DNA from 4 places in the Pantoea sp. X-Soil-TKNS-1207 genome. Region 2 is predicted to be linked to each of the others. Evidence: predicted binding sites of a transcription regulator. Region 2 holds the regulator's gene; each other region holds the start of a gene.
What was found. Region 2 encodes PurR, which represses purine synthesis genes. Its sites were predicted from a motif close to CANGCAAACGTTTGCNTG; they were not measured.

Region 1: the regulator PurR is predicted to act here: its motif matches at 2,981-2,998, upstream of AC6I8V_RS12530 (NCS2 family permease).
Region 3: the regulator PurR is predicted to act here: its motif matches at 3,689-3,706, upstream of guaD (guanine deaminase).
Region 4: the regulator PurR is predicted to act here: its motif matches at 3,887-3,904, upstream of AC6I8V_RS01885 (nucleoside-specific channel-forming protein Tsx).

What each region holds. Positions count from the first base shown of each region.
Region 1 covers NZ_AP035958.1:2,660,255-2,665,396, forward strand. The annotation lists gene AC6I8V_RS12525 (AMP nucleosidase) at 1-1,120, shown strand, start outside; gene AC6I8V_RS12530 (NCS2 family permease) at 1,503-2,801, opposite strand; gene AC6I8V_RS12535 (response regulator) at 3,239-3,985, shown strand; gene AC6I8V_RS12540 (carbohydrate kinase family protein) at 3,922-4,974, opposite strand; gene AC6I8V_RS12545 (ketose 1,6-bisphosphate aldolase) at 4,976-5,142, opposite strand, start outside.
Region 2 covers NZ_AP035958.1:1,933,473-1,938,614, reverse strand. The annotation lists gene AC6I8V_RS09125 (C40 family peptidase) at 223-1,011, shown strand; gene cydH (cytochrome bd-I oxidase subunit CydH) at 1,064-1,153, opposite strand; gene purR (HTH-type transcriptional repressor PurR) at 1,439-2,464, shown strand; gene punR (DNA-binding transcriptional activator PunR) at 2,461-3,372, opposite strand; gene punC (purine nucleoside transporter PunC) at 3,482-4,687, shown strand; gene cfa (cyclopropane fatty acyl phospholipid synthase) at 4,998-5,142, shown strand, end outside.
Region 3 covers NZ_AP035958.1:2,215,805-2,220,946, forward strand. The annotation lists gene xdhB (xanthine dehydrogenase molybdopterin binding subunit) at 1-753, opposite strand, end outside; gene xdhA (xanthine dehydrogenase small subunit) at 743-2,185, opposite strand; gene guaD (guanine deaminase) at 2,182-3,510, opposite strand; gene AC6I8V_RS10390 (NirD/YgiW/YdeI family stress tolerance protein) at 4,331-4,660, shown strand; gene AC6I8V_RS10395 (hypothetical protein) at 4,935-5,114, opposite strand.
Region 4 covers NZ_AP035958.1:428,198-433,339, forward strand. The annotation lists gene AC6I8V_RS01870 (amidohydrolase) at 1-1,130, opposite strand, end outside; gene AC6I8V_RS01875 (LysR family transcriptional regulator) at 1,247-2,149, shown strand; gene yjdN (VOC family metalloprotein YjdN) at 2,229-2,654, shown strand; gene AC6I8V_RS01885 (nucleoside-specific channel-forming protein Tsx) at 2,783-3,649, opposite strand; gene AC6I8V_RS01890 (sensor histidine kinase) at 4,004-5,142, opposite strand, start outside.

The sequences.
Region 1 (5,142 bases), 730 kb from region 2:
TGAGGTGGGCCCGTCCCAGCAGGAGATCCCCTATCCTTACGTGATTGATGGCTCCGATCTGTCGCTCGATCGTTCCATGAGCGCCAGCATTGCGCGCCACTTCCCGACGACCGAGCTGTCGCAGATCGGTGATGAAACCGCCGATGGCCTGTTCAACGCCGACGCGCTGTTTCCGCTGTCGCACTTCGACGCGCTGCGCACGGACTTCTCGCTGGCACGTCTGCGCCACTACACCGGCACCGCCGTCGAGCATTTCCAGCCGTTTGTGTTGTTTACCAACTACACCCGCTATGTGGATGAGTTTGTGCGCTGGGCAATTGAGCAGGTGCAGGACCCGAACACGCCGTACGACAGCCTCGCCTGCGCCGGTGACGTGGTAATCACTAAAGATACGCAGGACCCGACCGCAATGATGTCGGATCTGGCGTGGAAGAAGCACCAGATGCCCGCCTGGCATCTGACCTCACCGAATCGCCGGGGCATTACGCTGGTGAATATTGGTGTGGGTCCCTCCAACGCCAAAACCATCTGCGACCATCTGGCGGTGGTGCGCCCGCACGCCTGGCTGATGATTGGTCACTGCGGCGGCCTACGCGAAAGCCAGACCATTGGCGATTACGTGCTGGCCCATGCGTATCTGCGTGACGACCATGTACTGGACAGCGTACTGCCGCCGGATATCCCGATCCCCAGCATCGCCGAGGTGCAGCGCGCGCTGTACGACGCCACCAAAGCGGTAAGCGGTATGCCGGGCGAAGAAGTGAAGCAGCGTCTGCGCACCGGCACCGTAGTCACGACCGATGACCGCAACTGGGAGCTGCGTTACTCCGCCTCGGCGTTGCGCTTCAACCTAAGCCGCGCGGTAGCGGTGGATATGGAAAGCGCCACCATCGCGGCGCAGGGCTACCGTTTCCGCGTGCCGTACGGCACCCTGCTATGCGTGTCGGATAAGCCGTTGCACGGCGAGATTAAGCTGCCAGGACAGGCGAATCGCTTCTATGAAGGGGCGATATCGGAGCATTTACAGATTGGGATTTGTGCGGTGGAGTTGCTGCGGGCCGAGGGTGATAAGCTGCATTCCCGCAAGCTGCGTACCTTTAACGAACCGCCGTTCAGGTAAGGTTCGGTGCAGGTCGGCGTCTATGCCGACCTGGCTTCCCGGTGCGCATTAATGCGCACCCTACAACCTATCCCGAATATCAATGGCAACCACCGTAGGGTCGGCATTTATGCCGACCTGGCTTGCCGGTGCGCATCAATGCGCACCCTGCAACCTATCCCGGATATCAATGGCAACCACCGTAGGGTCGGCATTTATGCCGACCTGGCTTGCCGGTGCGCATCAATGCGCACCCTGCAACCTATCCCGAATATCAATGGCAACCGCCGTAGGGTCGGCATTTATGCCGACCTGGCTTGCCGGTGCGCATTAATGCGCACCCTGCAACCTATCCCGAATATCAATGGCAACCGCCGTAGGGTCGGCATTTATGCCGACCTGTTTACGCGCTCAACCAGCCCAGCTTAATCACAAACAGAATCGACATAATAATCAGCGCCGCATTCACCTCTTTGGTACGACCGCTCAGCAACTTCACCACCGTCCAGGTAATAAACCCAAACGCGATACCGTTAGCAATTGAGTAAGTCAGCGGCATGGTCAGCGCGGTCACGGTAACCGGCGCAGCGGTGGTGATATCTTTCCAGTCAATCTCCGCCAGGCCAGATGCCATCAGTACCGCCACAAACAGCAGCGCAGGCGCGGTGGCATAAACCGGTACGCTGCCCGCCAGCGGCGAGAAGAACAGGCTCAGCAGGAACAGAATCGCCACCACAATCGCGGTCAGACCGGTACGGCCACCGGCGCTGACGCCTGCCGCCGATTCCACGTAGCTGGTGGTGGTTGAGGTACCCAGCAGCGAACCAAACAGCGCAGCCGCACTGTCGGCGATCAGCGCACGGCCCATCTTCGGCACGTTGCCAAACTCGTCCGCCAGGCCCGCACGCTTGGTCACGCCCAGCAGGGTACCGGTGTTGTCGAACACGTCAACAAACAGGAAGGCGAAGATCACGCTCACCAGACCCACGTTAAAGGCACCGGCGATATCCAGATGCATAAAGGTCGGCGCGATAGACGGCGGTGCAGAGAACACGCCACCAAATGGCGTCAGGCCAATACCCATTGAAATAAAGGTCACGATCAGAATGCCGATCAGCACCGCACCGGTCACGCGACGCGCTTCCAGTACCACGATGATGACAAAGCCGAGCAGCGCCAGCAGCGGACCCGGTTTGGTCAGATCACCCAATCCCACCAGCGTCGCCGGGTTATCCACCACGATACCCGCGCCTTCCAGCGCGATCAGCGCAAGGAACAGGCCGATACCCGCGGCAATCCCGGCGCGCAGCGGCAACGGAATGCTGGCGATAATCCACTCACGGATTTTGAACACCGACAGCGCAAAGAAGATACAGGCCGACAGGAACACCGCGCCCAGCGCGATTTGCCAGGTGTAACCCATATGCAGCACGACGGTATAAGTAAAGAAGGCGTTGAGACCCATACCCGGTGCCAGCGCAATCGGGTAGTTGGCGATCAGGCCCATCAGCACGCAGCCAATCGCCGCCGCCAGACAGGTGGCAACGAAAACCGCGCCTTTATCCATGCCGGTCGCACCGAGGATGCTCGGGTTAACAAACAGAATGTATGCCATTGCCAGGAAGGTGGTAATGCCCGCGATAACTTCGGTGCGGACCGTTGTGTTGTGCGCTTTTAGCTTGAATAGTTTTTCTAACATCATCATCTCTCGTGATGGGGAGACGTCACTGACGTGCGTTCTCTTGCCAATGGGGTTTGCATGCGCGTTATTGTTGCGGGAAAAGGGCTGACGGCTGCATGCTCTGCCATCAATCCGGTGCTCTGGTTGGTATACAGACTCCCTTCCCCCCTGTCCTCATAGCAATTGCTATGCCATTACGCTACGCAATCGATTACGTTCTCAATCGCGCCGTAACCAGGAATATTCTGAACCAGAACGAGGCGCGATTATGGTGCATTGCACCGGGAGTGCGCAATCGTTTTCCCATTGGTCAGCTGCGCTGCAAAAAAAGATTGCGGTAACGCACGCTTTCACATTCTGCCTGGCGATGCTGCTCACGTTTCTGCTGCCTGATGTAGCAGGTAAAAACCGTCGGTATACACTCTCGTTTAACCCTTTCGTAACAAAAGAGGCAGCGAATGAAGCCCGCGATTCTGGTGGTGGATGACGATCGTGCCGTATGCGAACTACTGCACGATGTGTTGAGTGAACATGTGTTTACCGTATTCAGCTGCCATCAGGGCAAAGAGGCGCTGGCGCTGCTGGCGGCGCACCCGGAAATCTCGCTGGTGATGCTGGATATGATGCTACCCGACACCAACGGCCTGCTGGTGCTGCAACAGATGCAACGACAGCGTCCCGAGCTGCTGGTAATTATGCTCACCGGTATGGGATCGGAAGCGGATATGGTGGTCGGGCTGGAGATGGGGGCGGATGATTATATCGCCAAACCCTTTAATCCCCGCGTGGTGGTGGCCAGGGCGCGCGCGGCCCTGCGCCGTTGCGGACGGCTGGCACAACCGGAAAGCGCGCAGGATGATGGCTGGCAGTTTAACGGCTGGCGGCTGGATGAAGCGCGCTGCCAGCTGTTTAATCCGCAGCGCGAAAGCGTCCCCTTAACCCAGGGGGAATATGCCTTGCTGCGGGCGCTGGTGGGCCATGCGCGCAAAGTGCTGACGCGCGACCAGCTGCTGGAGCTGACCCACAGTGAAACCCTCGATGTCTTTGATCGCACCATTGATGTGCTGATCATGCGACTACGACGCAAAATAGAGATGAACCCGCACCAGCCGAGCCTGATCCGCACCATCCGCGGCCTCGGTTATGTCTTCTCCGCCGATGTGATGCGCCCGGCTTCAGCGGCGCACGTCACGCAAATCGCCTGATCCATCCAGCGCTGCATCTCGGTCAGTGGCCGGGTGCCGTCCAGCGCGTTAGCCGCATGAAGATTAAAACAGGCGCAGGTATGCGCCAGCTTTAGCGTCTCGCTCATGCTCCAGCCCTGATGGCTGGCATACAGCACCCCGGCACAGAAAGCATCGCCTGCACCAACGCTGCCAACAATCTCCTCCGCCGTCAGCTGCCATGCCGGTTGCCAGCCCCCCTCGCCGTTCACCTCCTGCCCCCACGCCCCCTCAGGCGCATGGATCACCACGCGCCGACGCACCCCCTGCTGCCCCAGCCAGGCGGCGGCCTGGGCAAAGGCAGCGGGCGCGGCGATGCCCTGCGCGGTGCGCAGACTGACGCCGGTCAGCGATTGCGCTTCCAGCTCGTTAATCACCAGATAGTCGAGCCAGCGCAGCGACGGCACCACCAGCGATCGGTACTCCCCGGCGCGCGACACCAGATCGAGCGAGGTCAGATAACCCCGCTGCTGCATCTGCGCCAGCAGCCGGGCGCCACGCGTGCCCCAGGTATCATCCGGCGCATCAAGGCAATCCAGCAGTAGCAAATACCCGAGATGAAAGATGCGATGCGAGGTGTTGATGGCGGCGAAATGCGGCAGGTCGAGCTGAGCATTGGCTCCGCGCGCATGAAAGAAGGTGCGCTGACCATCCGGGGTGGTCATCACCTGGGTCATGGCGGTATTGACGCTGCGGGTGCGCTGCACAAAGCGGCGGTCAATCTGATGCGCGTCCAGCAGCTGGACGATATAGTCGCCGTCGCTGTCTTCGCCGATCATCCCGGCGCCGGCCAGCGGCAGGTTAAGCTGCATCCGCGCGAGGGTGAACAACACGTTCAGCGCCGCGCCGCCGCTGCATTTTTCGCTGTGATGGATCTCCGCCAGCCAGCCCTGCTCCGGCCAGTGGCTGATGCGCTGCACATGATCCACCAGCATACTGCCTGCGGCCAGAATGCCGCTGCGGTCTGCCATCTCAGGCTCTCCCGGCGCTGCCGAACACCCGCATCTGCTGCGCGACCACATTGCTGATATCACGCTCCACCGCCATCAGCAGCTCGGCAAAGGCATCGTAACGCGCCTCACGCTGGGCGATCTGGCTCTCAATCGCGCCGAGCGCCGCCTGTGACATCCCGGTATAGA
Region 2 (5,142 bases):
TAAGCATTAACCGATTAATAATTAGCAATAATTGTGCTGTGTTAACCGGCTGAAATCGCTCATTTTTGCCCCATATCGAGTCTCGTAACAGATTAATGGAAAAATGCCTTACCTTTTGGAAAAAAAGTGGATTAGAATCATCACGGCACTGATCATTGATCAGATTATTCTAACTTAGCCGCAGGCTGTTTCTTATCAGACTGCTTAACCTGTAACCGGACTATGCGTTTACTTATTACGCTTTTGATACTGGCTTTCGCCCAACTGTTTTTTAATGTGGCTTCTGCTTCCCCGCAGGCGCCCGTCAATGTCAGTTTGCATAAAGCAGATAAAAAGAGTGCGCGCGAAGATGAACGTCGCAAACGACGTCCGGTGAAAACCAGCACGAAAAAATCCCGTCTGGCCAGCGTTCAAAAGTTAAGACTGAAAAAACAGCCGAAAACCGAAACCGCACTACACAAAACCACCAGCAAAAAATCCCTGCTGAAACAATCGTCGAAGAAAAAATATGGTCATCAGCGTCTGGCGAAAAGAACGTCCGAGCTGGATGAGGATACTGGCGATCTCACCACCATCAAAATGAGCAAGTCACACCGTCAGCGCTACCAGAAAGCGCGTGAAACGGCGATGAATAAGCTGATGGGACAGATTGGCAAACCCTACCAATGGGGCGGCACGTCACCGCATACCGGCTTCGATTGCAGCGGCCTGGTGTGGTATGCCTACAAAGATCTGGTGAAATACAAATTCCCGCGCACCGCGAACGAGATGTACCACCTGCGCGATGCGGCACCGATTAAGCGCGATATGCTGGAGAAAGGGGATTTGGTGTTCTTCCGCATTAACCATCGCGGCACCGCCGATCACGTTGGGGTTTACCTCGGCAACGGCAAATTCATTCAGTCACCGCGTACCGGTAAAGATATTCAGATCAGCGCGTTAGGCGAGGATTACTGGCAGAAGCATTATGTCGGCGCGCGGCGGATGATGACGCCAAAAACCATTCGCTAAACATGAGATCGAAAAAAAGCCGGACACTGATTTTCAGGTCCGGCTTTTTTTATTAATGAAGGATCGCGGTGAAGCTGAACACGATGATCATTAGCAATGCGCCAACCGTAGTACCCAGCGCCAGTTTCAGGTCTGTACTCATCACAACTCCTTAGTCACATTAATTGAAGGGTTAATGCGATTTTCGCACAGCGCCCGGTAAAAATCTCGTCTTATCCGCGCCAGCTTGCTAGAATCGCCGCCTTTCGTTGCGCAACAGATTTTGCGCACGCTGTGTTTGCGGCAAGATGAAGCGATATTGACTGATAGTTAACGCCTTTTTCAGTCCTTAATGCCCCCAAAATCGGGGCGCAAAACCATTAGCAGACGCAAACGTTTAACAATATACTTATCAGTAAGTTGCGATAAGCCCGGGAGTACCATTTTCATGGCAACAATTAAAGATGTGGCGAAACGCGCCGGTGTCTCCACCACCACCGTTTCGCATGTCATCAACAAAACGCGTTTTGTCGCGGAAGAGACGCGTAACGCCGTATGGGAAGCGATTAAAGAGCTGCATTATTCGCCGAGTGCCGTGGCGCGCAGCCTGAAAGTCAACCACACCAAAACGCTGGGGCTGCTGGCAACCTCCAGCGAAGCGCCCTATTTTGCTGAAATTATTGAAGCGGTGGAAAACCACTGTTTCGATCGCGGCTATACGCTGATTCTCGGCAATGCGCATAACGATCTGCAAAAGCAGCGGGCCTATCTGTCGATGATGGCGCAGAAACGTGTCGATGGCCTGCTGGTGATGTGTTCTGAATATCCCGACGACCTGCTGACCATGCTGGAAGAGAACCGCAATATCCCGATGGTGGTGATGGACTGGGGTGAGTCGCGCGGTGATTTTACCGATACCGTACAGGACAACGCTTTCCAGGGGGGCTATCTCGCCGGTCGTTATCTGATTGAGCGCGGCCACCGCGACATTGGCGCGATCCCCGGTCAGATGGAACGCAACACCGGTGGCGGCCGCCATGCCGGTTTTCTTCAGGCACTGAATGAAGCAGGCATCACCGTGCGCCCTGAGTGGATTGTGCAGGGCGATTTTGAGCCGGAATCCGGCTACCAGGCGATGCAGCAGATCCTTAACCAGAAGCAGCGCCCGACCGCAATCTTCTGCGGTGGCGACATCATGGCAATGGGCGCCATTTGCGCCGCCGACGAGATGGGTTTGCGCGTGCCGCAGGATATTTCCGTGATTGGCTATGACAACGTGCGCAACGCCCGCTACTTTACCCCAGCGCTGACCACGGTCCACCAGCCCAAAGCGCAGCTGGGCGAGAAAGCGCTGGAGATGCTGCTCGATCGCATTACCAGCAAGCGTGAAGATCCGCAAACCATCGAAGTTCAGCCGACATTGATTGAGCGTCGCTCAGTGGCTGACGGCCCGTTCCGCGACTATCGCCGTTAAGCAACGGTTTCGCTCAGCCATTCGTGGTTGAGCGTCTCTGCATCGCCAAGATAGGCCAGCAACCAGCCCAACGCCGGAGAGGCGCGCTGTTCTGACCAGCTGACGCAGCAAGGGCTGTCCGGAAACGGCGTTGGCAGCAGCAATTCGGTTAAGCCGCCGCTGTCCAGCAGCGGCCGGGCTAAATGACCTGGCACCATCCCCACGCACAGCCCGGCCAGCAAGCAATCCAGCCCGGTCTCCCATTCCGGCACCACCAGGCGACGCTGATTATCCAGCGTCCAGGTCATGCGGCGCGGCAGCGCCCGCGAGGTATCCTCCAGCACCAGCGACGGCCAGGCGCGCAGTGTCTCCTCATCCAGCAACGCGCTATTCGCTAACGGATGATCGGGGCTGACAACGCAGCGCCAGTTAAGCGCCCCCATATCCTGAAAGGCAAAACGTCCCCCCACCGGAATCGCCTGGGTGGCACCAATCGCCACATCAACCCTGCCGTCCGCCAGCGCATCCCAGACGCCATTAAACACTTCGTAGCTGATAATCAGCTCCATATCGGGAAAGTGGCGATAAAAATCTTTCACCAGCTGCCGGGTACGTTGCGGTTTAACGATACAGTCAACCGCAATGCTGAGCTGACCACGCCAGCCATTGGCCAGCTGCTGACACTGACGCCGGGTGGCCAGCATTTTTTTGATAACACCGCGACCTTCGCGCACAAAATGCTCGCCCGCAGCGGTCAGCACCACTTCCCGATGCTGACGTTCAAACAGCGGCACCGCCAGCCAGGTTTCCAGCTGACGGACCGTATAGCTGATGGCAGAAGGTACGCGGTGCAGCTCCTGCGCGGCTGCGCTGAAACTGCCGGTACGCGCCACGGCATCCACCACCTCAAGGGCATATTCTGACCACATTTTTTTGCCTGCAAATTTTTTGATAGCACTTTGCAAATATTAGCGTTTCACAAAGGCCGCCGCACCCTTTTACACTCCCCCGCGTTCAACCTGCCAAAAGAGAATTACCATGTTGTCATCAAAAGGATTTCTACCCTGGCTTGCGTTACTCAGCATGCTGGGCTTTCTTGCTACGGATATGTATCTGCCTGCATTTGGTGCTATGCAGCAGGATTTTGCCACCGCACCCGGCACCATCAGTGCCAGCCTGAGCCTGTTCCTGGGCGGATTTGCCTGTGCGCAGGTGTTCTGGGGACCCCTTTCCGATCGTTTCGGCCGTAAGCCTGTTCTGCTGGCGGGATTAGTGATTTTTGCCCTTGGCTGCCTTGGCATGTTGTGGGTCACGGATGTACGTCTGATGCTGGCCCTGCGTTTCGTGCAGGCCGTAGGCGTGTGCGCTGCCGCAGTGAGCTGGCAGGCGCTGGTGGTGGATCGTTATCCGCGCGCGCAGGCGAATAAGGTGTTCGCCACCATTATGCCGCTGGTAGCGCTCTCTCCCGCGCTGGCTCCGCTGTTAGGTGCCTGGCTGATGGGCCATTTTCACTGGCGCAGTATCTTTGTGCTGCTGACGCTGATCACTGTCGTGCTGTTGATAGGTACCCTGAAACTGAGCAGCCCTGCCCGTTCCAGCGCGGCGCGCGTTGCGCAACCCGGCTGGCTGAGTTTACTGGCTTCGCGGATTTATAGCGGCAACGTGCTGATCTACTCCGCCTGTTCCGCCAGCTTTTTTGCCTGGCTGACAGGCTCGCCGTTTATCCTCGCCGATGCGGGCCTCTCCCCCGCGGATATCGGCCTGAGTTATATACCGCAAACCATCGCGTTTCTGATTGGCGGCTTTGGCTGCCGCGCGTTGCTGAATCGTTTTCAGGGCAAACAGCTGCTGCCGTGGTTGCTGGTGATTTATAGCCTGAGCATTATCAGCCTGTTTGCCGTCGCCCAGCTGCCAGCCCCTGCCCTGTGGGCGTTATTGCTGCCGTTTTGCGGTATGGCGCTGGCTAACGGCGCGATCTATCCGATTGTGGTGGCCAGCGCTCTGCTGCCATTCCCTCACGCCACCGGTAAAGCCGCTTCGCTACAAAACCTGCTGCAACTGGGGCTATGCTTTGTGGCCAGCCTGCTGGTCTCTGCCGGTCTGCATCAGGCGCTGCACAGCACCAGCCTGGTCATGCTCGCCACCGTCGCCCTCGCCTGGGCCGGTTACGGCTGGCAACGTGTTGCAACAAACGCACAAAGTGATGTTGCTCACAACTCTCGTCCCTGCGAAGATAATCACTAAGGCAACGATTTTAGTTAGCATACTAACGATAAGTCGTTGAATATTGACCCACGTAAGCATATACTGCGTGGGTCAGCATTTCTGTAACAAATCAATAACATAATTGTATTAATTTTAAGCGACTCTGTCGCTGGGATGGCGTCTGCACGATATTCTTCCCCCTGTGTTGTGGCAGACATTTCTACTCAGATTCATACCTCTGTAAAACGTCGGATATCTGGCGCACGGATTTTCCGTGAGTTCTCTCACAAGCCTGGAGAAATTGACTATTCTATTTCTCAGGTTGAATCGGACAGGTGATGGAGAAGCTATGAGTTCATCGTGTATAGAAGAAGTGAGCCTTGAAGAAAACCACTGGTTTCGTATCGCCCATGAATTACTCGAACGGGCCGATATTGCCGTAAATGGCACTCGCCCCTGGGATATTCAGGTTAAGCATCCGGATTTTTTTAAAC
Region 3 (5,142 bases), 280 kb from region 2:
GCCAAAACCGCCGCCCATGCGCCGCATATCGATGGTGACGTTGTTCATGCTGATGCCCATCACTTCAGCCACCAGTTTTTGCACTTCAGTCGGGTTTTGCGTGGAGGAGTAAACCTGTAGGCTGGCGTCTTCGCCGGGGATCACCAGCGCCGTCTGGGTTTCCAGATAGAAATGTTCCTGGCCGCCAATATGAAAGGCGCCCTGGAGACGGTGCGGCGCCCGCGCCAGCGCCGCATCGGCATCGCCGCGCTGATGCACATGGGGCTGCTGCACAAAATGCCCCTGCTCCAGTGCCTCGCACACATCCAGAATCGCCGGCAGGGGTTCATAGTCGACGATAGCCGCCATCACCCCGGCGCGGGCCGCCTCCGGTGATTCCGCCGCTACGGCGATCACCACCTGGCCGAGATACGACACTGTGTCCTGCGCCAGCAGCGGATCGCCCGGCTCCAGCGGCCCCACATCGTTAACGCCGGGAACATCCTGCCAGGTCAGCACGCTCACCACGCCCGGCACCGCATAGCACGGCTGCACATCCAGCCGGGTAATGCGCGCATGGGCGTGCGGGCTGAGCAGCGGGCAAAGATGCAACATGCCAGGCAGCTCGGGCTTATCATCGATGTAAATCGCTTCGCCAGAGACGTGTTTATCGGCGCTTTCATGCTTGCGGCTGCGCCCCACGCCGCTCTGGATTCCGGCATCAAACTGGGTTTTCCGCAGGGTTTCGTTCAGATCCGGTCGGTTATGAGACATAGCGCGTCACCTCCGTAATCGTCAGCTCGCCGCTGGCCTGCGCGTAATAACGGCGCAGCAGATTGCGCGCCACCCGCAGGCGATACTCCGCGCTGGCGCGGAAGTCGCTCAACGGCTGGAAATCGCTGCTCAATAGCGCACAGGCGCTTTCGATGGTGGCGAGCGTGAAAGGTGCGCCCGTCAGTGCCGCTTCCGCGTGTCGCGCGCGTTTGGGCGTCGCCGCCATTCCGCCAAAAGCGATGCGCGCCCGTACCACCAGGCCATTCTCCCGTTGCAGATTGATGGCGCAGAAAATGGCGGAGATGTCGTCGTCGAGGCGCTTTGACACCTTCCAGGCGACAAACTCAGGTGACACTGTCACTCTGGGGATGATGATGCTGTGAATAAACTCGCCGGGCTGCAACAGGGTCTGCCGATAGCCGGTAAAGAACTGATCGAGCGGCACGTCGCGCTGCTGCCCACCCTGCTGCAACCTGAGCGTGGCGCTGAGCGCCAGCAGCATCGGCGCCGCATCACCAATCGGTGAGGCATTGCCGATATTGCCGCCCAGCGTGCCCTGATTACGGATCTGCAACGAGGCGAAGCGCTCCAGCATCGCGCTGAACGCCGGGATACGCGTCGTAAGAAATTGATAGCATTGATGCAGTGACGCACCGGCCCCGAGATGCCAGCTCTCCTCGTCTTCGTGGCAGGTTTTCAGCTCCGCCACCTGTTCCAGCGCAATCAGCAGCGGAATGCGCTGATACTGTTGGGTGATTTGTAACGTCAGATCGGTGCCCCCCGCCAGCAGGCGGGCGTCGGGATGCTGCTGGTACAACGCGGCCAGCTGCGCCAGGGTTTTCGGCACATAGCAGCGGCTGCCGTTGGCCTCCAGCACCTGCACATCCTGATTGCTCAGCGCCTGTAAACGCTGCACCAGATTGGCTTCGCTCTGGCTGAAGTTATCGCATACCGGTTGTTCACACGCCTGCTGCGCGGCCTCCATGATCGGTCGATAGCCGGTGCAGCGACACAGATTGCCAGCCAGCGCCTGTTCCGCCTGGTGACGATCCCAGCCGTGGCTGTTTTTCTGTAAGGTGAACAGCGACATAACAAAGCCCGGCGTGCAGTAGCCGCACTGCGAACCGTGGCAATCCACCATCGCCTGCTGCACCGGGTGCAGATCGCGCCCCTGACGCAAATCCTCCACGGTAATCAGCTGTTTGCCTTGCAGGCTGCTGACCAGCGTCAGGCAACTGTTCACCGTTTCGTACTGCATCCGCCCCGCCACCACTTTTCCCAATGTCACGGTACAGGCACCGCAATCACCGGAAGCGCAGCCCTCTTTGGTGCCGCGCCGTTGCTGGCGAGTACGCAGATAATTCAGCAGCGTGAGATTCGGATCGAGATCGCACTCGGTCACCAGACGGTTATTAAGCAGAAACTGAATCATGCCGCTTGCTCCGCGCTGTCCCGCTGCCAGACCGGCTGGCCGTTAACCCAGGTTTGGGCGATGTTACGGTCATCGCCCAGCGTCATCAGCACAAACAGCTTTTCCCAGATGTCTTTGCTGTTGGCGCAGCGCAGCTGTTGCAGGGCGGATACCGCCGGATCGAGCACCACGAAATCCGCCTCTTTGCCGGGGTTGAAGTTGCCGATGGCATGATCGAGATCGAGTGCATGTGCCCCGCCCAGCGTGGCGTGATAAAAGGCTTCACAGGCGCTGAGTCGGTAGCTTTGCAGCTGGCCGACTTTGTAGGCTTCACCCAGCGTTTGCAGCAGGTTGAAGGTGGTGCCTGCGCCAACATCGGTGCCGATACCCATGCGTACGCCCTGCTGCCAGCAGCGCTTAATATTGAACAGGCCGCTGCCGAGGAACAGGTTGGAGGTGGGACAGAAGGCAATCGACGAATCGGTATCGTGCAGGCATTGCCATTCGTGATCGTCCAGATGCAGGCAGTGGGCAAATACGCTGCGTTTGCCGGTGAGTTGATGCTGGTGGTAAACGTCGAGATAACCGTCATGCTCCGGGAACAGCGCCTTCACCCAGGCGATCTCCTGCGGGTTTTCGCTCAGATGGGTATGCAGCCAGGTGTCGGGAAACTCTTCCCGCAGCTGACGGACTTTCTCCAGCAACTGCGGCGATGAGGTTGGGGCAAAACGCGGCGTCAGCGCGTAGCTTAAGCGCCCACGATTGTGCCAGCGCTCAATCAGCGTGCGGGTTTGCAGATAGCTGGCCTGAGGCGTTTCGGTCAGATAGGCGGGCGCGTTGCGATCCATCATCACCTTGCCCGCGATCAGACGCATATTAAGCTGCTCCGCCGCGCTGAACAGCGCCTCCACCGATTGCGGATGCACCGTGCCAAATACCAGCGCGGTGGTGGTGCCGTTCGACAGCAGCTGATGCAGGAAAAATGCCGACATCTGCGCGGCATGATCGGGACAGTGGTACTGGCTTTCTACCGGGAAGGTGTATTGATTGAGCCACTCCAGCAGCTGTTCGCCAAAGGCACCGATCATCTCAGTCTGCGGGTAGTGAATATGGGTATCGATAAAGCCCGGCACGATCAGTTTGCCGCGCAGGTCGATCAGGCTGGCCGGGTCCACCCACGTCCGGGCGCTTTCCCAGTTTTCGAGGCTGACCACTTTGCGGTCGCGCAACGTCAGTACCCCATCCTCCAGATAGCGCGCCTGGTCCGCGATGGCGTCGGGTTGGGAAGCGAGTCCGGTGAAATCAAAAAAGCTGGCGCGCAGCGTGGTGTCGGATGCAGAAGGCATAAATAATTCCTTAATCGGGAAAACCGTGCGGCTTTCTCCGCTGATAATTGCAGGTGATGATGGCCTTTAAACTAAATAGCAAACGCCATGCCAACCAACAGAACTTATTTATCTGTTGTTATTCAATGAATTAGGTTGCATTACAAAAAGATTGTGGCAGGCTGGATAAGCAATCGAATGCGCAAACGGTTGCCCGGCGCCGCCGCGTACCATAACGGTGCAGCCCTGCGCCATTATCGTGCAGGAAAAATTCTGCAACGGCTTTTCATGGGCAGCGAACAGGGTTAATGCTAAGGTGTGGCGTGGAACCTGAAATTGTTTCAGGATAGGTTGAATATGGATTTTTAATTTTTTTAAAATTAAAACAAAATTTCTTTTTCAGAAAGACATTTATTTTTTTGTCCGCCATTGCGGGAGTCTGTTATTTATAAGAAAAAAAAGGTAATTAACCGTCTTTGAGCATTGTTATTATGATTATCCAGAATAAAGTGCAGAAAAGCACTATTAGAATCCAAACTGGCCGTTGTGACATTTTCTACTCCCTGTCTTTCATTTCCCTGGTGACAAGAAAATATGCATTTAAAACTATAATTTCAAAATGGTTTCGCAGATCGATTATTGCTGATTGATCGTTCAAAACAATCAATTACCGATTCACTGACCTGATTTATCTGAAAACACACAAGTACATAACACCTGTAAAACAACTTCACTCAAATAACCATAACTATATGATTAAAAGGTATTTTTATAAATTAATAACTAATCTACTCTATAAATGACTTAACACTGGTTAAGACGTTAACAGGGAGATAAAGGGATGAAACTTTTTGGTTTACTTTTAGCCTGCGGAATAATCGTATGCACTTCAGCTCAGGCGGCCGTGCATCAGGCGGTGTCAGTCGCGGAAGCAAAAAAAATGCATGATGACAGGCACGTCGTGGTTGAAGGGAAAATCACCGGGCTGGCTGGTGATGATGATTACTGGCTGGAGGATGCTACCGGGAAAATTCGCATCGATGCGGATGACGACGATGATGATGACGGAAGTTACAGGCTAATTGGAAAAGAAGTTCGCGTAGCAGGTGAAATTGACCGTGATGATGGACAGGTGGAAATTGACTCGGACAGTATTCAGATACTGAAATAACGCCACTGCCCTGCACGCTTAAATAGCTTACAGGGCAAGGTTATCAAGAAATAAACGATAGCTCATTACTGAATTATATATTGCCGCAAAGTTATTTTGTAACATCTGCTTTGCCTCATCAGTCGTCACTCTCCGTTCTAAAGGTAAACATCACATCGTAAATAACCGACGCTGTCAGCTTCTCCGATATCACCATAACTATCATCCGTATAAAGGATGATTTTTTAAGTTACTGCCATAAATACCTCACAAAGGCGCCAAACTCGCCGTCGGATCAGAAACGGGATACCAGTTCAAACCGTTGGAAAAGCGCGGCTGCATAGCCGGAATAAGCGTGGTATCGGTGCATCCCGACCTGCGTCATTTTTTCCAGCACGCTGACTAACGATTCTCTGTTTTTCTGCGCGTCGGAGCTGTCGATAATCAGCGGAAGACGGGATTCTGATTCGAGCATAGTTTTCCCCAGGCATAAAAAAACCTCG
Region 4 (5,142 bases), 1.5 Mb from region 2:
GCGTCTTCGGAACCGGCGGCCTGCTTTTTGGTGTCCACCACCGAGTTGAACAGCCCGAGCGCCTCGGCCTGCTGGTGAATAAAGGCCACCCACGGCTGGCTGGGGGTACAGCTGCGCGCACCGCCCATCAGCTTCACCTCCTGTTCCACGCCGTACATCGCCGCCGCACCGGCGACCACGCGCAGCGCCTGCTGATAAATATCGTCGTTCACCTGGTTGCTGACGCCGCGCGTTTCCACCTTCATCAGCGCAGTGTCGGCGACCACGTTGCGGCCGGTGCCGGCCTGGAGCACGCCAACGTTTACGCGCGCCACGCCACCGCTGTGCTGCGGCAGGTTGTGCAGCGCCAGCGTGGCCTGCGCCGCCGCCAGCAGGGCATTGCGTCCCTCTTCCGGGCGACCGCCCGCATGGGCGCCCACGCCGGTGAACTGCACATCAAGTTTGGTGGTGGCAAGGAAGCTGTCGCTGCCGCAGACGATTTCGCCCGCCGGTACGCCGGTGCCGAGATGGATAGCGGTGAACAGATCGACATCATCCACCACGCCCGCAGCGACCATGGCTTTGGCACCCCGCACGCCCTCTTCGGCAGGCTGGAAAATCAGTTTGATGGTGCCGCTCAGCTGATCTTTCATCGCCATCAACACCGTGGCGAGGCCGAGGCCAATAGTGGTGTGGCCGTCGTGACCACAGGCGTGCATCATGCCTGGGTTGCAGGAGGCGAAACCTTCACGCTGCGGCAGGTGATCCGCCGCGCTGCTCTCCACCAGATCGAGCGCATCCATATCGACGCGAAAACCCATCACCGGGCCGGGGCGACCGGTCTCCAGCGTGGCGACAACCGCGCAGAAACCGCCGGAGAAGTGGCTGATCCACTGCGGCAGCGCCCCCTGCGCCAGCGCCCGCGCTTCCTGCGCCGCCAGCACCGCCGCAGACGGCAGTCCCATGCGCGCATCGGCGTCCACCACGTCACGACCCAGCTTCAGTTGATAACCAAGACGATGCAGCGCTTCGGCAACAAGGGTGGCGGTGCGAAACTCCAGCCAGCCCGATTCGGCAAATTGGTGCAGGTCGCGCCGCCAGGTTTGCATCTGCGGCACCAGCGCGCTGACATGATCGGAAAGGGTTTTCATCGGCATATCCTTAGTGTTGGTTTTTTATGCATTGCCTCGAATCTACACAATGGCATTGGTGCGCATAAGATGCGAATATCTTGTGCCTGATAAACAATGGTTATCACCGGATGCCTATGCCCGCTAATTTAAAACTTCATCAGCTGCGCGCGTTTGTCGATGTTGCCCGTCAGGGCAGCATTCGTGCGGCCAGTCGCCTGTCAGGCGTTTCGCAGCCTGCACTGACCAAAGCGATTCAGGAACTGGAGCTGGCGCTCGGGGCGCGATTGTTTGAGCGACGGCATCAGGGCGTTACGCTCACCGACATTGGTGATAACTTTTTTCGTCATGCCAGTCTGGTGCTGGAGGAGCTGCGCGTGGCGCAGGAAGATATTCAGCAGCGGCTCGGGCTGGCGGGGGGACGGGTGAATATTGGCGTCGGCGGCAGCATTGCGCGCACCGTTATGCCGCAGGTGATCAATCATTTTCACCGCGAGTATCCGCTGGTGAAGGTACGCATTGTCGAAGGCCAGCTGGTGGCGATGGTGCATGAGCTGCGCCAGGGCGCGCTGGATTTCACCATTAATACCTACGATCAAAACCATCTCGATCAGGAGCTGACCTACGAGCGGCTGATGGAGCGGGATTATCAGGTGGTGGTGCGCAAAGGACATCCGATGGCCCATGCGCGATCGCTGGCGGAGCTGCAACAGTGTGACTGGACCATGCCGACGCCGCAGGGCAGCTACTATCGGCTGCTGCACGATCTGTTTGGCGAGCGCGGCATGGCGCCGAAAATCGTCGTCACCTGCGAGACCTTTATGGCCTGTACCAGCCTGGTGGCGAAAAGCGATTTTGTCAGCATTATCTCGCGCGATGTGATTGAAGATCCGACCCATGGCGGCCAGCTGGTGGCGCTGGAACTGGATGATCCGCTGCCGAAGGCGACCTTTTATCTGATTCAGCGTAAAGACACTGCGCTGACGCCGATGAGCGCCTATATGGCCCAGCTGTTCCGGCGCTATTGTCAACAAAGGTAAGAGTGCGGCCCGGCTCGCGTCCTGTATTGCTGCCGCGAACTACACTTTGCATCGGGATTTCCTTTATGGAGAACAGACCATGCAAATTACCCCTTATCTGTTTTATGACGGCCGCTGCGAAGAGGCCATCGCGTTCTATTTGCAGGCTACCGACGGCGAACTGTTGTTTAAAATGACCTTTGGCGATATGCCGGAGACCGAGTCCCTTGAGGGATGTCCGTCGGGCATGACCTTTCCGCCGGAACATATCATGCACGCGCATATGCGTATCGGGCAGGGCGAGATCATGCTGAGTGACGGTAATCGTGAGGCGCGCTACAGCGGTTTTGCGGTCAGCCTGTCGACCCCGGATGAGACCCAGGGCAAACGCTGGTTTGATGCGTTGTCAGCGGGGGGCCAGATAACAAAAAACTGGGAGCCGACGTTCTGGGCGAACGGTTTTGGTATGTTTACCGATAAGTTTGGTGTGCCGTGGATGGTGAATGCGTATAAGCCGCGGATTTAATTCGGCATCAATGATTCGGTGCGCGCATTAACCAGGTCGGCATAAATGCCGACCCTACAGGTGTAGGGAGCGCATTTATGCGCTCCTGGCCGCAGGCCGCACGTTACAGAGGGCGGCCTTTGACTGGCTTAGAAGTTATATCCCACCACCAGGTAATAACCCCAGCCGGTTGATTTCACTTCGAACGGACCGTTGCCGAAGTTCAGCTCTTGTCCATCCGCCCACTGACCGCCGTTGTGGAACCAACGCGCTACGGTGGAAACGTGCCAGTGATCGTAGTTCAGCGACAAGATGTGGCTGGAAGCGATCGAGTTGCTGGTACGGGACGGACCGGTTTCATCACGCAGATCGGAACCCCAGTCGAAGTTGGTGAAGCCGATGTAGCTCAGCTTACCGCCCCACAGGTCAGTAATCGGCACAAAGTATTTCACCTTAAAGCGGTAGCCATCCCAGCTGTTTTCGTTCGCCGCACCGTAGTTCTGCCACTGGTATTTGGCGTACACGTTCAGCGACAGGCCGACATCGCTATGGGTGTCGATATCGGTACCCAGACCCATATACCAGGTGTTCTGACGCTGCGACGCATTGCGGCCCATGTCGTAGATGTAGTTGTTGGCGAAGTACCACTCTTTAAACGGACCAAATGCCAGGCTGGTGCCGGTCAGTTTATCAATGGAGAAACGCGGCTCAATTTCCATAAACATCGGCGAACCGTGGTCGAAAATGCCGTTGGCGTTGCTGTTGCCCATGCCAAAAAAGTTGGTCAGGTCGAGGTAGCCGTAAAAATCAAACCAGTCCTTTTTCGCAAAGGCTTCGTATTCCAGATAGACGTCGTTATTAAACTGTGGCCCGAAACGGGTATGGTAACTTCCCACCACGTTGACACTCTGGTGCCACCAGTCAGAGACATATTGCGGGCTGCTGTCTGCCGCCTGGCTTGCGCCGGTCCAGCTGCTGGCCAATAAGGCCCCTGCTATCAATGCTTTATATTTCATTATCCGTAACCACATGCTCGTGATCGCTGCGTGAACGCGCGATCGTTGTCAGTCGATCCCAGGGGATGGGCAGTGAATTGTTTAACCCGGTCTGATCCGCCGGTTTTTAAAGCCCGCGTAGCGTGCCTGTAACAGGGCGATAGGAAATAGATTTTGGTCACGTTTGTCAAAAAGTGTTGCAATAGTATTCATTTATAATGTGATGTTGATCACATAAATGACAGGGGCGAACGGAACCCCGCAACCGTTTACGTTGTCGCGAAGATTAAGCGAGGGGATGACGGGGTAATCAGGTCGGGATGAATCCCGACCCTACCGGCGTAGGGTGCGCATTTATGCGCACCAGGGCGAAAATTAAGGAAGGGTAACGCGCACCTGCAAACCGCAGATCTTGCCCTGTGGGCTCAGGCAGTTAGAGAGTGCCACCTGCATACGGTGTTTTTGTGCCACGCTGCGTACAATCGACAGGCCCAGGCCGCTGCCCTGCGCCTGCACACCCGGCGAACGGGTAAAGCGGTCAAAAGCACGATCGATAAAGGATTCCGGCATACCCGGCCCGTTATCGACAATATCCACCACGGTATGATTGCCGACGCGATGCAGCAGCACATCCACCAGGCTGCCCTCCGGCGTGTGCAGCATGGCATTGCCGATCAGGTTGTCGAACAGGCTGCGCAGATCGGAACGGCTGGCCTGGATACGATAATGGGTGCCGCCGTTAAAGCCGATATCGATACCGCGCTTATCCGCCACCACCATCAGCTGTTCGATGCTTTCTTTCAGCAGCTCGTCCAGCTCAATATTTTCTACCGTCACCACCACCGACTGGTCTTCCTGACGCGAGATATTCAGCAGCTGTGTGACCAGATGGCGCGTGCGCGTGACGCCCGCTTCCAGCTGGTCGAACTGGCGGCTGGCTTCACCCGGCTGGATATGCTGGCGCAGGTTTTCCAGCTGTAGCGTCACCGCCGTCACCGGGGTGCGCAGCTCATGGGCCGCATCTTCGAGGAACTGACGCTGCGATGACCAGGCGGCGCGCAGCTTATCCAGCAGCGAGTTGTAGGCGGCGACCAGCGGCAGGATCTCATCCGGCAGGCCATCCGGCGGCACGCTGTCAGGATGCATCGTCTCCTGCGCTGCAATCTGGCGCGACGCCACGCGCAAATCACGCGTAATGGCCCGCACCACCAGCCAGATCACCAGCAGCGACAGCGGCATCATTAAAATCAGCGGGATAATGGCCGACAGCGCGCGTTTAACCATCACGCTTTTCATATAGCCGATGTTGTAGAGCACCTGAATCGAGGCGATATCGCTGCCCGGCTCGCCGGGGCGTTTGAAGACCCGCCAGTCACAATCTTCGCAGTCGCCAATTTTTACGTCATTCCAGCCTTTCTTGCTTTGCAACGGCGCCCGCAGCTCCGGCCAGGAGCTGGCGCGCAGCTGATCGTTAGCATCCCACAGCTGCACGACGTAGGCGCTTTTGAGTTTGT